DNA from 4 places in the Ohtaekwangia sp. genome. Region 3 is predicted to be linked to each of the others. Evidence: riboswitches for the same ligand, from Rfam matches in the RefSeq annotation. Region 3 holds a riboswitch; each other region holds the start of a gene.

Region 1 (3,162 bases), on a different contig from region 3:
TGCCTTTCCTCCACTCGTCATCCGTCTCTTTTTTCTTGGCCGATCCTTTTACCGTTTCTGCAAACTCCAGCAGGCGCTCGGTGGCATCGTCTCTGCGATTCAGCAGGACATCTTCTACACGCTCCAGCAGCTCTTTGTCGATCTCATCGTATACTTCCAGCATCGTTGGGTTTACAATACCCATGTCCATACCATTTTTTATAGCATGATACAGGAAGGCAGAGTGCATTGCTTCGCGCACTTTCTGATTTCCTCGAAAGCTGAACGACACGTTGCTTACACCACCACTCACATGTGCACCCGGTAAATTTTCGCGTATCCATTTGGTAGCACGAAAAAAATCAAGTGCGTAGTTACGGTGCTCTTCTATACCGGTAGCTACCGGAAATATATTCGGATCGAAAATGATATCCTCCGGAGGGAACTTTACTACGTTCACCATGATATCATAGGCGCGCTTGCAAATCGATATTCTTCGTTCGTATGTATCGGCTTGTCCCTGTTCATCGAATGCCATCACTACTACAGCAGCTCCATAGCGCTTCACCAGCTTTGCCTGACGAATAAATTCTTCTTCTCCTGATTTTAAGCTGATGGAGTTTACAATGCCTTTACCTTGCAGGCATTTCAATCCGGCTTCGATCACCTCCCACTTGGATGAATCGACCATTACGGGTATAACTGCAATCTCCGGTTCAGAAGCCATTAAGTTCAGATACTTGACCATGGCTGCTTTGGAGTCGAGCATCCCCTCATCCATGTTCACATCAATCACCTGCGCTCCACCCCTCACCTGGTCGAGTGCTACTTCCAATGCTTCTTCAAATTTATCTTCCTTAATCAGCTTCAGAAACTTTGCCGAACCTGTTACATTCGTTCGTTCTCCAATGTTAACAAAATTCGACTGCGGTGTAATTTCTATTGCTTCAAGGCCACTTAATTTCAATCTGTAATCCATGGGTGGGTCAATTATCAAAGCCTGCTTTCGCAGGATGTTGCTTTATTATTCGAGGTTAGCTTTCGACTATATATCGGATGATTTTTTTGTATATATATGACTATCAGTTTACAGTTTCTGCTACTGAAGTCTGTATTAGTCGTGGTTTATATTTAGCAGCTATGGATGCTATGAGTTTAATATGATCGGGTGTAGTGCCGCAGCAACCACCTACAATATTGATCAATCCTTCCTTGAGAAATACTTCAACCTGCGAACCCATCTCTTCGGGGGTTTGATCGTAATGTCCAAACTCATTGGGAAGCCCTGCATTTGGATACGCGCTCACAAAGAATGGCGCCTTCTCATTCAACACCTGTAGATACGGTCTCAACTGGCTCGCACCAAGCGCGCAGTTCAATCCTATACTTAACAATGGCACATGCGATACAGACACAAGGAACGCTTCTGTAGTTTGCCCGGATAATGTTCTTCCACTTGCATCGGTAATCGTTCCTGACACCATCACGGGTAACGTCTTGCCAATTTCATCAAACAACTCCTGTATCGCGAACAGGGCAGCCTTCACATTAAGTGTGTCAATAATCGTTTCCAGCAGCAGTATATCTGCGCCTCCGTCTATAAGACCTTTTGCCTGTTGCTTGAATGCAAGGGCAAGCTCATCGAACGTAATCGCTCTATAGCCCGGGTTATTTACATCCGGAGAAAGTGAAGCCGTCTTGTTGGTAGGCCCCATAGCACCGGCCACAAATCGCGGCTTGGACGGATCTTTTTTGGTATACTCATCTGCAACTTCTTTGGCAATCTTTGCAGAGTAATAGTTCAGGTCATATACCGCATCTTCCAGATGATAATCGGCCTGGGCAATGGTTGTACCACTAAACGTGTTGGTTTCGAGTATATCCGCACCTGCTTCCAGGTATTGACGATGTATTTCTTTAATAATGTCCGGACGCGTGATAGAAAGAACATCGTTATTTCCTTTCAGCGGAGACGGATGGTTTTTAAAACGCTCACCGCGAAAGTCTTCTTCTTCCAGCTTATACCGCTGAATCATCGTACCCATAGCACCATCGATTACGAGGATACGTTCTTTCAAAATGTCTTCGATTTTCATAAAGCCCTCCATAATTTGATATTCGCTATCCAGAGAGCCCGTAAGGTGGGTTTACTTATCTTTTCCACCACAAGTCAAGTATTTGTAGTGAAAGGGATTTAGCACAACATTCCTTCCGGAATAGGATGCTAAGACGTCATCGGGCCCAGTCCCTCAGTCTTTCTGGATAAGCAAGCACAAATAAAATGAATAGGAAGGAAACTACAAAACTTTAAAGCTGCGAGCTGCGATGCGTTAGCCGTTATCTGTTACACGTTAATCGAAGATGGCTTTCGTGTAGTGGAAAACAATTAACAAGGTAACGATGTGAAATTTTAATAACGAACAAGGAACATCAGTTAACGAATAGTTAAGGTTACCAAGTTAACTGTTACTTGGTGGAGTTTATAACGGTTAACCTGTAACAGTTAACGTGTAACCCATTCTTTCAGCAGGCGGCCCAAAACCTGTTGCCATTTCCCGCAAACGTTTATTGAAATTTAACTTTGCAGATTGCATCTCGAACGAATCATTTCATGATCTTTGCAATACCAAATTGTACCTCAGCCATGAACCAATATTCCACGGGTATTTGTAACCTCTCGTTTGTGTTAACGGCTCCGCTATCTGTACTTTATCCAGCATCTATACTCCGCGCCGAATGAAAATTGCCGCCATCGACATCGGTTCCAACGCTATACGCTTTCAGGTTTCTACTGTACTGACGAACGATAAAACACACCCGGTATTTAAAAAACTGGAATACATACGCTTTCCGCTTCGTTTGGGACACGATGTGTTCACTACTCAGCGCATCAGTGATAAAAGCATCAGCAAGTTCAAGAAGCTTATGAAAGCTTACAAATTGTTGTTGGAACTTTATGAGGTAGACAGCTATATGTTCTGCGCAACCTCGGCTATGCGCGAATCTGATAACGGAAGTGAATTAGCCGACCAGATACAGGAGGAATTTGGCATCACCATCAACATCATCGATGGCAACCGTGAAGCTGAGCTAATCAATCGGGCCATCAGCTCATACCTCACAGACGAAACATATCTCCATATTGATGTGGGTGGTGGCAGTACCGAGTTAAACTTGTACGCT
Region 2 (3,162 bases), on a different contig from region 3:
CATGTGCTACTTTTTCGATCGCTTGAGTGATTTCCAGCGATGGCGTAAAGACGCTCGACTTTACTTCGATCGACCATGCATCTGCCTGGTCGCCGGCATGGTATACTTTTGAAGCATACAGCAACTCGCCCTTCAGAATCTCTGCCCGCACAATATAATTCCCTTTCGGTGATATATACTCCTGTATTACAAATGACTTGTCGCCATATACTGGTAACGTGTCGTTGATGATTGCATTCACAAGCGCGCTGAACGAGTCGAAGCGTGTGGTTGTAATGTGATCATTCAGTCCGTTACTCTTGAGCAGGATCGGAAAGCTCAGCTCATTCCCCGTTGCAAGCAGTTGGTCAATGCTGCTTACGATACGTGTTTTTGGAAATGGTATTCCCAACGATGCAAACACCGAAAGCTGTCGCGATTTGGTGCTGAGTATTTCTGTAGCACGCGATCCGTTCATCACTTTGCTGCTGTTAATCGTGCCATTCAATTTCTCTACATGCTTTACATACTCTGTCGTTTGTGCTATACCCAATGCGTTGTGTGTAAAGTAGGGAGGCGAGCTCATATCGTTGAATACAAGACTGTAAGGCACTTCGTATTGAGCAGGATCATATAAATGGTCTGCGGGGTTTATCGTTTCAAATGCAATACCTCTGCTGTATAATTTTTCAAACAGCGGATTGTATTGTTCGGGGTGTGCGTAAATAATGCCGATTGGTTTTTCAAAAAATGAATGCATGGTTGTAGTTTTAATTAGTCGGTAACACATCAGAATTTATGCCGCTTTTCGAAAAGCAGGTATCAGGTTCTTATGTTTTTTACTGCCTACCAGCGGTAAAAGGTGCAGATATAGTGGTGTGCTGCTCTTCTCCGTCTTCGGGTTATATTTTCCAACGATCATCGGTATATACATTACGCGTCTGCGGCTTGCAGCACCGGTAAGGGGAGAAGGAGCTACACGGTGCCATATTCTTCCGTCATGAATAACCAAGTCGCCAGCCTTTGCATCGACCAGCACTTCGTTCTTGTCATCGTAATTATTTAAATAATATTTTTTACGGAAGAGTAAATCCCAAAGCCCTTGTTTGTGTGTGCCTGGCAATACGCGCAGCCCGCCTTTATCGGCAGAAGAATCGTCCAGGTAAAAACCGATGTTCAGCATGGGGGCTACTTTTTTACCGTAGAAAATATCCCGGGCACTATCGGTATGCCATCCCATGTGATAGAAGTTACTGCCTTCCGTATTTACATAATGATTGAATACGACTCCGTCTTTTTCTTCCAGCCCGAGGCGTGCACCTTCCGGCATTAATACTTTCAAAGCCTGCAGGGCCGAATTGTTAGCGAAGTTTTTTACCGCCTCACTATGTTGATTGGTAAAGGCAAAGCGTTGTACAATGGTTTTACCATTTTCATCCACACCATATTTAATGGGCACACCATTTATTTTCTGCACATTGTTTTCAACCCAGCGGCGTTGCACCTGCTCGGTAGAGTGTATAATCTCTTCAACCGTTTCGCGTGATGCATAGTTTTCAAAGTGAATGAAGCCATTCTTCTGGAAGAAGTCAATTTGTTCTTTTGTTAATGTGCCTTCGAAAGTGAATTTTTTATAAGTAGCCATGATGTTTAAATATTTAAGGTGTTCGATGTTTAATGTTCCGTGTTTACATAGTATTGAATGGGCGTTTACTTTTCTGCTTTTCGTGTTTGCTCTTGGTTTAACGAAAAGACATACTCATACCGATGCCTGCTCTTTCAGAGTAGAACTGTTCAATAAACTATATAGGGGATAAAGGATAGACTGAATCAACAACAACAGCAGTTGCACATTCGGGGGTTCATGTTGATAGCCTGCGGGGACATGTTACTACGAACGAAGAAATTTTTCCTGTGTTTCATATTACGTTAAATTTTATAGTTCCAATTTTTTTATTGGTAGGATTTAGCACCTTTTCGGCCCTCACGGCCGGTAGGTTGCTAGAGGTTCATTGAGCCTATTCTCTTCCCTCTTCTGTATAAAATCAATTTGGTGTAATTGATTTGTCTACTAAATCGATAGACAAATGTAGGTATTGAATTTTAATGCACAACATTTTTGTGAAAATTTTTTTGTCAGCCGGATAAGGTTAATGTTTAATACGTTGACGTAAAACAGAAGAGCCTGCCAGGCGGCAGGCTCTTACTCCTGAAATGATGCAGCATCGCTAATGGTTCATGAATAGATCTAACCCAAACCTTCTCAATGAATATAGTATGCTGCAAACATGGGTTGGTTAATTGGCCTTGCGCAGGTATACATTGCCGTATTTCGATTCGAAACTATAGCGCGGGCCGTTACCGGGTTTTGCTGATACGTATGTGTGGAAGTTTTCATTCTTCGAAACATCGCCTCCAAATTTGGCGCTGAGGTTTGTATAAATCTCTCCATAATTAGTTTCCGCTGTCAGCTCACCGGTGGCACTTTCAGAGAGTGAAGCATCTACGGCACCATAGGTAGCGGCTACCGTTAGCGGACCTGTAAATGATTTGATCTCAACAACTCCATAAATCGACTCGATGCGTGTCTCCATGTTGCGTGGAACTTTAATCTCCAGAAATATTTCCATGTCAATACCACAACTCATCCGGTCAAATTTACTCTTACCGTTCTGGTCCTGGTATTTCCTGAGCTCTTCCTGGTTCTTGAATACTATTTTCTGTGCACCATCATATATAGTATATCGTTTGGGAAGATTCTTCATATTGGCAATCTCGTTACGCACAGTAACGGTATTGCCCGTTGTGGATGTTTCCAGGGTAAAAGCATCGTCACTTTCGCCACCGTTTATACTCACCGTTCCCTGTACGGATATCTCATTCTTGTCCCAGGTGGTAACGCGGATCAGCTCCGGGTAATCAAAGTGCATCGCGATCTTTTGGCCCGGCTGCACAGCGATGGACTTATTGATGGCGGTTTGTGCATATTCTTTTATCGGAAGGGTGAGCGCTGCGATGATGAATAATACATTGATTTTCATAGCAAAGTATTTTTATTGGATTAAAAAACGCTGACAGTTTGGGGTGTTGCCTTCCAGTCTTCCTTCCGGGAAAGAAGAGATACAGATTTAAGCATGTCTTAGGCTGTCAGCGCCGAGTGTGCTACTTTTTGCGCAGATAAAT
Region 3 (3,162 bases):
CATGTTGCCAAAAGCGAAGGTAAATTAGATGAGGCGTTGCATTTTCTGGAGCAGTATATACACATCAAGGAAGCGATTATTGCCACGGATACACACAAAACAGTAAAGAGTTATGAAGCAATATCGAAAGTAAAGGTATTGGAGCTTGAAGCAGAGATACAACGTAGCAAAACCGAGATCATCGAAAAGAAAAATGCAGAACTCGATTCATTTTTTTACCGGGTATCGCACGATTTGAAAGGACCTATATCTTCTTTGCTTGGCTTGAACAACCTGATGAAGTATGAGGTAAAAGATGAAAAGCTGCAGAAGTATATAGATATGTATCAATCACAGATTCTGCGTATCGATAACATTGTGCTTGATCTCATCAACCTCACACGGATGAATCATGCGGAAGTAAACAAAACAAAGATCGATTTTGAAACACTGCTGCACGACTGTATTAACACCTATCAATTTCTCGACAACTTCAAACGCATATCATTTAAAATAGAGATCGAGCCCAACCTGGAATTTTACTCAGAATGGGCCATAGTAAATACTATTTTACAGAATCTCATTGAAAATGCGATCAAGTATTCCATGCCTGATAAGGAGCCAATTGTTCACATTTCCATTGCGCGTGATGAGCAATCACTGATCATTATTGTCACGGATAATGGCATTGGTATAGATCCACTATTGCAGACGAAAGTGTTCAATATGTTCTTCCGCGCCAACGACCGTGTGGAGGGAACCGGCCTTGGGCTATATATACTAAAGCGTGCGGTAGAGCGGCTTCACGGCGATGTATCGTTTAAAAGTGAAGTTTTTCAGGGAACATCTTTTACGGTAAAACTGCCATTTTTTGGCCGCCAGTCTATACTGTAAGGCATTTACTAACGGTTGTATGCAGTTATAACAAAAAAAATTTTCCGGTCGGGCTTGGAAACAACTTTTTCAGGCTCTACGTTTGTGACATCAAAGTCGAATAAGCACTCTTGCTTGATCGATTTATAAAGAAGCGCGGAGAGACAGGCTCTGAGAAGCGCTAGCAACCACTCCCAACAGGGAAAAGGTGCTAAATCCTGACTCCGGTGTGGATGGTCCACGCCGGGAAATATAAACCGATGAAAATGAAAAGCATCATCAACAACATCATTTCAGGAAAAGGCTTGCATAGCCTTCGTGCTTATTTATCCGAGACATTCAACATCATCATTCGTAATTTCATTTGCATGTGCGCCAACAACGCGTGTTGTTGCACGTGCTGTTGCTGTTAATCTTTAAGCGCACCGCTTTCAGCAACACACTAGCCTCACGATCTGCCAGGTGACAGGCACGGTTACGGCTACATCAAAAATTCTTTTTCTTAAAACAATTACGACAACCCAACAAATATATAGTTATGTCAAATTTACATTTCGAAACCCTTCAATTACATGCAGGCCAGGAGATTGATCCCACCACCCGCTCCCGTGCTGTGCCCATTTATCAGACTACGTCCTATACATTCAAAGACTCTGAACATGGCGCTAATCTTTTTGCCTTGAAAGAATTCGGCAACATCTACACGCGCATCATGAACCCCACCACAGATGTTTTTGAAAAACGTATTGCAGCGTTGGAAGGCGGAGTAGCTGCACTGGCTACCGGCTCCGGGCAAGCTGCACAATTTCTTGCCTTGAATAACATTCTGCAGGCAGGCGACAATTTTGTTTCTACTTCATTTCTTTATGGCGGCACGTACAACCAATTTAAAGTTGCTTTCAAGCGACTGGGTATAGAAGTGCGTTTTGCAGAAGGCGATAAAGCAGAAGCATTTGAAAAACTGATCGACAAAAAAACAAAGGCATTGTTTCTTGAAACGATTGGTAACCCCGGTTTTAATATACCCGACTTCGAAGCGATTGCTGCGGTTGCCCGCAAGCATGATCTGCCATTGATAGTAGACAATACATTTGGTGCTGCCGGATATTTATTCCGCCCGATTGAGCATGGAGCCAATGTAGTGGTTGAATCTGCTACGAAGTGGATTGGTGGCCACGGCACCTCTATAGGCGGAGTTATTGTAGATGGAGGGAACTATAATTGGGGCAATGGAAAATTCCCGCAGTTCACAGAACCATCGGAAGGTTATCATGGCTTGAAATTCTGGGAAGTATTCGGTGAAGGAAATCCTCTTGGTTTACCGAATATAGCCTTCATCATCCGCACACGCGTAGAAGGTCTTCGCGACTTCGGCCCCTCACTGAGTCCTTTCAACTCATTCCTGTTACTGCAAGGTTTGGAAACACTTTCCCTGCGCGTGCAACGCTCTGTTGACAATGCGCTTGCCTTGGCACAATGGCTTGAACAACACGATCTGGTGGAGAGTGTAAATTATCCGGGCCTTACCAGCAGCACCTATCACAAGCTCGCTAAAAAATATTTACGCAATGGCTTCGGCGCTGTGCTCTCTTTCACATTAAAAGGCACCAAAGAACACACCGCTAAATTTGTAGACAGCCTGAAGCTCGTAAGCCATCTGGCAAACGTAGGCGATGCAAAAACACTGATTATACAGCCTTCGGCCACTACGCATCAGCAATTAACCGAAGAAGAGCAAATCACAGCAGGTGTATTGCCAACATTATTAAGAATCTCTGCAGGGATAGAACATATAGACGATATCAAAGCCGATCTGCAGCAGGCGTTTGAGAAAGTATACCAGGGCGAATTAGTATCCTAGTTTAAGTTTTAAATAAGCATCCGTCCTCTCTCCTTTACCGGAGAGAGGGAGCGGATGAAGCACTGCCACCACCATGGAAAAACACGATCACACCTTTCATTATCATCATCCATTTGAATTGGAGTCGGGCAACATACTTCCCGGCTTTCAGCTGAAATATACCACACTCGGTAAACTCAACCACGACCGCTCTAACATTGTATGGGTATGCCATGCTTTAACCGGCAGTTCTGATTTTACGGATTGGTGGGGTGATCTGTTCCGTGCCGGAAGTGCTTTCGATCCTAAAGATCATTTCATTATCTGTGCGAATATATTGGGTGGATGTTATGGATCTACCGGGCCTCTTTCAATCAACCCCGAAACCGGCAAACCATTCTACCACAGCTTTCCGCTGATCACCAACCGCGATGTAGTTCGCGCGTTCGATCTTCTTCGTCAGGAATTGC
Region 4 (3,162 bases), on a different contig from region 3:
CGTATCTGCACGCTCACACCACCACCGGGTTGCCCGGAAGTTTGTGTTACAACAGCACCTGCCACGGCACCCTGCAGCAAGCGTTCCACCGAAGCCACCGGCTGGGCTTTCAGCTCAGGCGAGACAGAAGCAACAGAGCCGGTAATATCTTTTCGTTTTTGTTCTCCATAACCGATTACTACGATCTCATCCAGCACATTTTCAATTTGCAGGGTAACGTCCGTAGGTTCGCCGGTCAGTTCATATATTTCTACTTCCTGTTGTTTATAGCCTACCAGGTTTACCTGTAGTGTAAACGGAAATTCTTTGGGTGGTGTAAACTCAAAGTTTCCTTCTGTATCCGATATAGCATACGAAGATGATCCTTTCAATACGATGGTAGCACCGGGTAAAGGATCTCCCGCTGCATCTTTAACAGACCCGGTCAACTTCTCCTGTGCATAGGCAAATCCGGAGAGTATAACCGAGACGAATGTGGTCAGTAAAATTCTTTTCATTTTTAAAAGGTTAAAGGATTACCATGCAGCGCTCGATTCTGAGTGCTGCGAGGTTGTTTGTTAGTATAGTTTGTTAAATCCGGTTGCTGTTATTGGGCGGCTGCGCGTTGTTCGAATTTTTCCTTCTCAATCTCGAAGCGCTTGAGCTCCGGCTTCAGGTATCCGAACGCATGAAGATCGTTCTGGCTGTTGTCGATCACCCAGAGTAAAAATTTCAACGCCTCCGCGTTTGTATTTACTTTGCTAAGCGACAGATGCAGATACTCTACCGGTATATTTTTGATTTTTTCATCGCTTTCGAGGCGTGTGATTACGGCATCAAGGTCATCGAATATTTTTTCGCTGTCACTCACACGGCCATTATCGTCAAGGTCGATGGGAAGTATGGATAAACCTGCTGCAGGCTTACGTGTTTTTGCATCGTAAAGAAGTCCGAGTGTGCCATACGATACACCGGTAGTATCTTTCAGCAAGGCTTTGATCAAATGCTCATCCGCACCGGCAATAGCTTTACCGGAAATGTTTTGCTGTTCATAACCAAAGTAATGTGCGAACGTAACCGGTGCGCCCGCTTTTTGCAGCCGCGTGTAAATAGTATAGGGTACTTTTATTTCCTGCTTCTTATCCTTATCAGCCAGGATGTCGTGAAAATATAGTTGCTTGATCAGCGGGGCTGTCAATCCTTTATCATGATATACCTTGGCGAAAGCGGAAAACGCGTTGGCCACGGGCAGCAAAGCGTAGCGGCCAATGTAAAGATAATCGCGACTATCTTTAAACGACTTTTCTGCTTCGTATGCTTCGATCAGCAGGTCATACTTGGCCGGATCGGTTGTAGTACGTGTCTCGATAACTATATCTGCAGAAGGATTGACTGTTTTATAGTCTTTGATCCACTTTTCTACCAGCGGATATGCGAAGCGCACACCGGTGATCACCACTTTGCTTTTCTGTGTTTCCTGGGCTACACTCGCACTGGCTATGAGCAGCAGGAAATAAACTATCAATACGGAAATGAAAGATTTCATGTCTTTTTATAAATGAAATGGTAAATGAAACAACCGGAAATTGGCGGCTACGGTATACACCGGGCCTTAAAGAAATTCCACCAAAAAATCCTTAAGACCGGTGTATCCGGAACCATATAGCGTTAATGAGTGCTTATCGAATGATAAGGGTTTGCGAGCGCAGATATAGTATATGCTCAGCACATGGAACAACAACAGCAACAACTACCGTGGTAGCGTGTAAAGGAAGCGGCATATCTCGCAACAGAGAATGCCCTGGTTGAAAAACTGTTCGTTTTCATGGGGTTGATTTTATAGTTCCAAACTTTATTGGCAGGCTTGAGCACCTTGTCTTTGGTGGATGACTGGTTGCCAGAAGTTCACAGAGCCTGTTCTCTCCCTTCTTCGCTATAAAATCAATCTGGTGGGAATTGATTTGTCTACTAATTCGATAGACAAAAGTATGTTGGCGGTATTATATATGCAAGGCTCAACGATTTATTTTCTTCTATTTCGTGTTAATTTTTTAATAGGAGGATATAGATGTCTAACTGTTGTTAGGGCAGCAATTATGAAAACAGCTCGTTTGTGGGATCTATATATATAAGAGTGCTCAAAGCTATATATAGCGTTTGCAGGCGATTGACTTGTGGAAAATGCTACACGCTATGCTGTCAGCTGAATAGTAAAAATGCAATAATGAGTGTGATAACAATATTGAATCCCTGCGCGATCAGGAAAGCATAAAGTGGTTTTTTGCTGTCTTCGTTAAAAAGATCAGAAAATTTTGTTTCCAAGCCAATACTGGTAAAAGCGAGGGCGAACCACAACGTCTGAATGCTTTTTAAACTGTCTTTTACAACGGTTACTGTGTCGGCTTTCAGTATGAACGAGAAGAGGAGGGAGGCAGCGACAAATCCCAGCACAAATTTAGGAAAGCGCTCCCAGATAACACCGAGTGTAGGTTTGGTTACACTGCCATCGGCTTGTGTTTTGTTGGTATACGTCCAATATATACTAATGGCAAAGGCTGCCACCCCCAACAATACATTCTGCGAAAATTTTACTATCGTACTGACCTTTAGTGCCGTGTCGCCTACTAACGATCCCGAAGCAACCACCGCTCCCGTGGTGTCGATGCTACCACCCAGCCAGGCACCGGTAACTTCCTGCGAAAAATGAAAGTAGCTGGCGATATAGGGCATCACGATCATCATGGGTATAGCCACAATAAGTACCAGCGAAATAACATACGAGAGTTTTTTGGAGTCGCCTTGTATGGCACCGGCCGTAGCAATAGCAGCCGATACACCGCAAATGGAAACGGCACTGGAGATCATCATGGTAAGTTCTTCATCAAGCTTCAGCTTGCGACAGATCCAGTATGCAAAATACCATACACTCAGTACAACAGCCAGCGCCTGTATTAACCCCAGACCACCGGCTTTGAGTATATCTGTGAAAATTACACCGGTACCCAATAAGACAAGACCAATCTTGACAAATAACTCGGTAGAGAGTGTACTTCGAAACCAATCAGGGAGTGTTGTGGCATTGCTAATGAGCAGGCCTATGGAAAGACTAAAAATGACAGCTTCAAGATTCAGCGACTTAATAGTGCTGTTCCCTGCCAGTATCAGGGCGACCATGGTAAGTGC

Evidence for each region. A riboswitch is a leader RNA that binds a small molecule or an ion and turns the genes downstream of it on or off. The one in region 3 is predicted to bind S-adenosylmethionine.
Region 1: another riboswitch for S-adenosylmethionine. It lies ahead of metH (methionine synthase); the one in region 3 lies ahead of V7Q33_RS14825 (O-acetylhomoserine aminocarboxypropyltransferase/cysteine synthase family protein).
Region 2: another riboswitch for S-adenosylmethionine. It lies ahead of V7Q33_RS17935 (phytanoyl-CoA dioxygenase family protein); the one in region 3 lies ahead of V7Q33_RS14825 (O-acetylhomoserine aminocarboxypropyltransferase/cysteine synthase family protein).
Region 4: another riboswitch for S-adenosylmethionine. It lies ahead of V7Q33_RS17950 (hypothetical protein); the one in region 3 lies ahead of V7Q33_RS14825 (O-acetylhomoserine aminocarboxypropyltransferase/cysteine synthase family protein).

Annotation. Positions count from the first base shown of each region.
Region 1 covers NZ_DAIQRQ010000003.1:123,097-126,258, reverse strand. The annotation lists partial or broken gene metH (methionine synthase) at 1-2,075, opposite strand, end outside; SAM riboswitch class I at 2,128-2,248, opposite strand; gene V7Q33_RS02570 (Ppx/GppA phosphatase family protein) at 2,716-3,162, shown strand, end outside.
Region 2 covers NZ_DAIQRQ010000052.1:4,099-7,260, reverse strand. The annotation lists gene V7Q33_RS17940 (ATP-grasp domain-containing protein) at 1-739, opposite strand, end outside; gene V7Q33_RS17935 (phytanoyl-CoA dioxygenase family protein) at 776-1,624, opposite strand; SAM riboswitch class I at 1,913-2,025, opposite strand; gene V7Q33_RS17930 (hypothetical protein) at 2,277-3,020, opposite strand; gene V7Q33_RS17925 (DUF4097 family beta strand repeat-containing protein) at 3,142-3,162, opposite strand, start outside.
Region 3 covers NZ_DAIQRQ010000035.1:39,972-43,133, reverse strand. The annotation lists gene V7Q33_RS14830 (tetratricopeptide repeat-containing sensor histidine kinase) at 1-873, shown strand, start outside; SAM riboswitch class I at 994-1,111, shown strand; gene V7Q33_RS14825 (O-acetylhomoserine aminocarboxypropyltransferase/cysteine synthase family protein) at 1,391-2,713, shown strand; gene V7Q33_RS14820 (homoserine O-acetyltransferase family protein) at 2,787-3,162, shown strand, end outside.
Region 4 covers NZ_DAIQRQ010000052.1:8,107-11,268, reverse strand. The annotation lists gene V7Q33_RS17955 (SusC/RagA family TonB-linked outer membrane protein) at 1-497, opposite strand, end outside; gene V7Q33_RS17950 (hypothetical protein) at 587-1,525, opposite strand; SAM riboswitch class I at 1,814-1,921, opposite strand; gene V7Q33_RS17945 (YeiH family protein) at 2,179-3,162, opposite strand, start outside.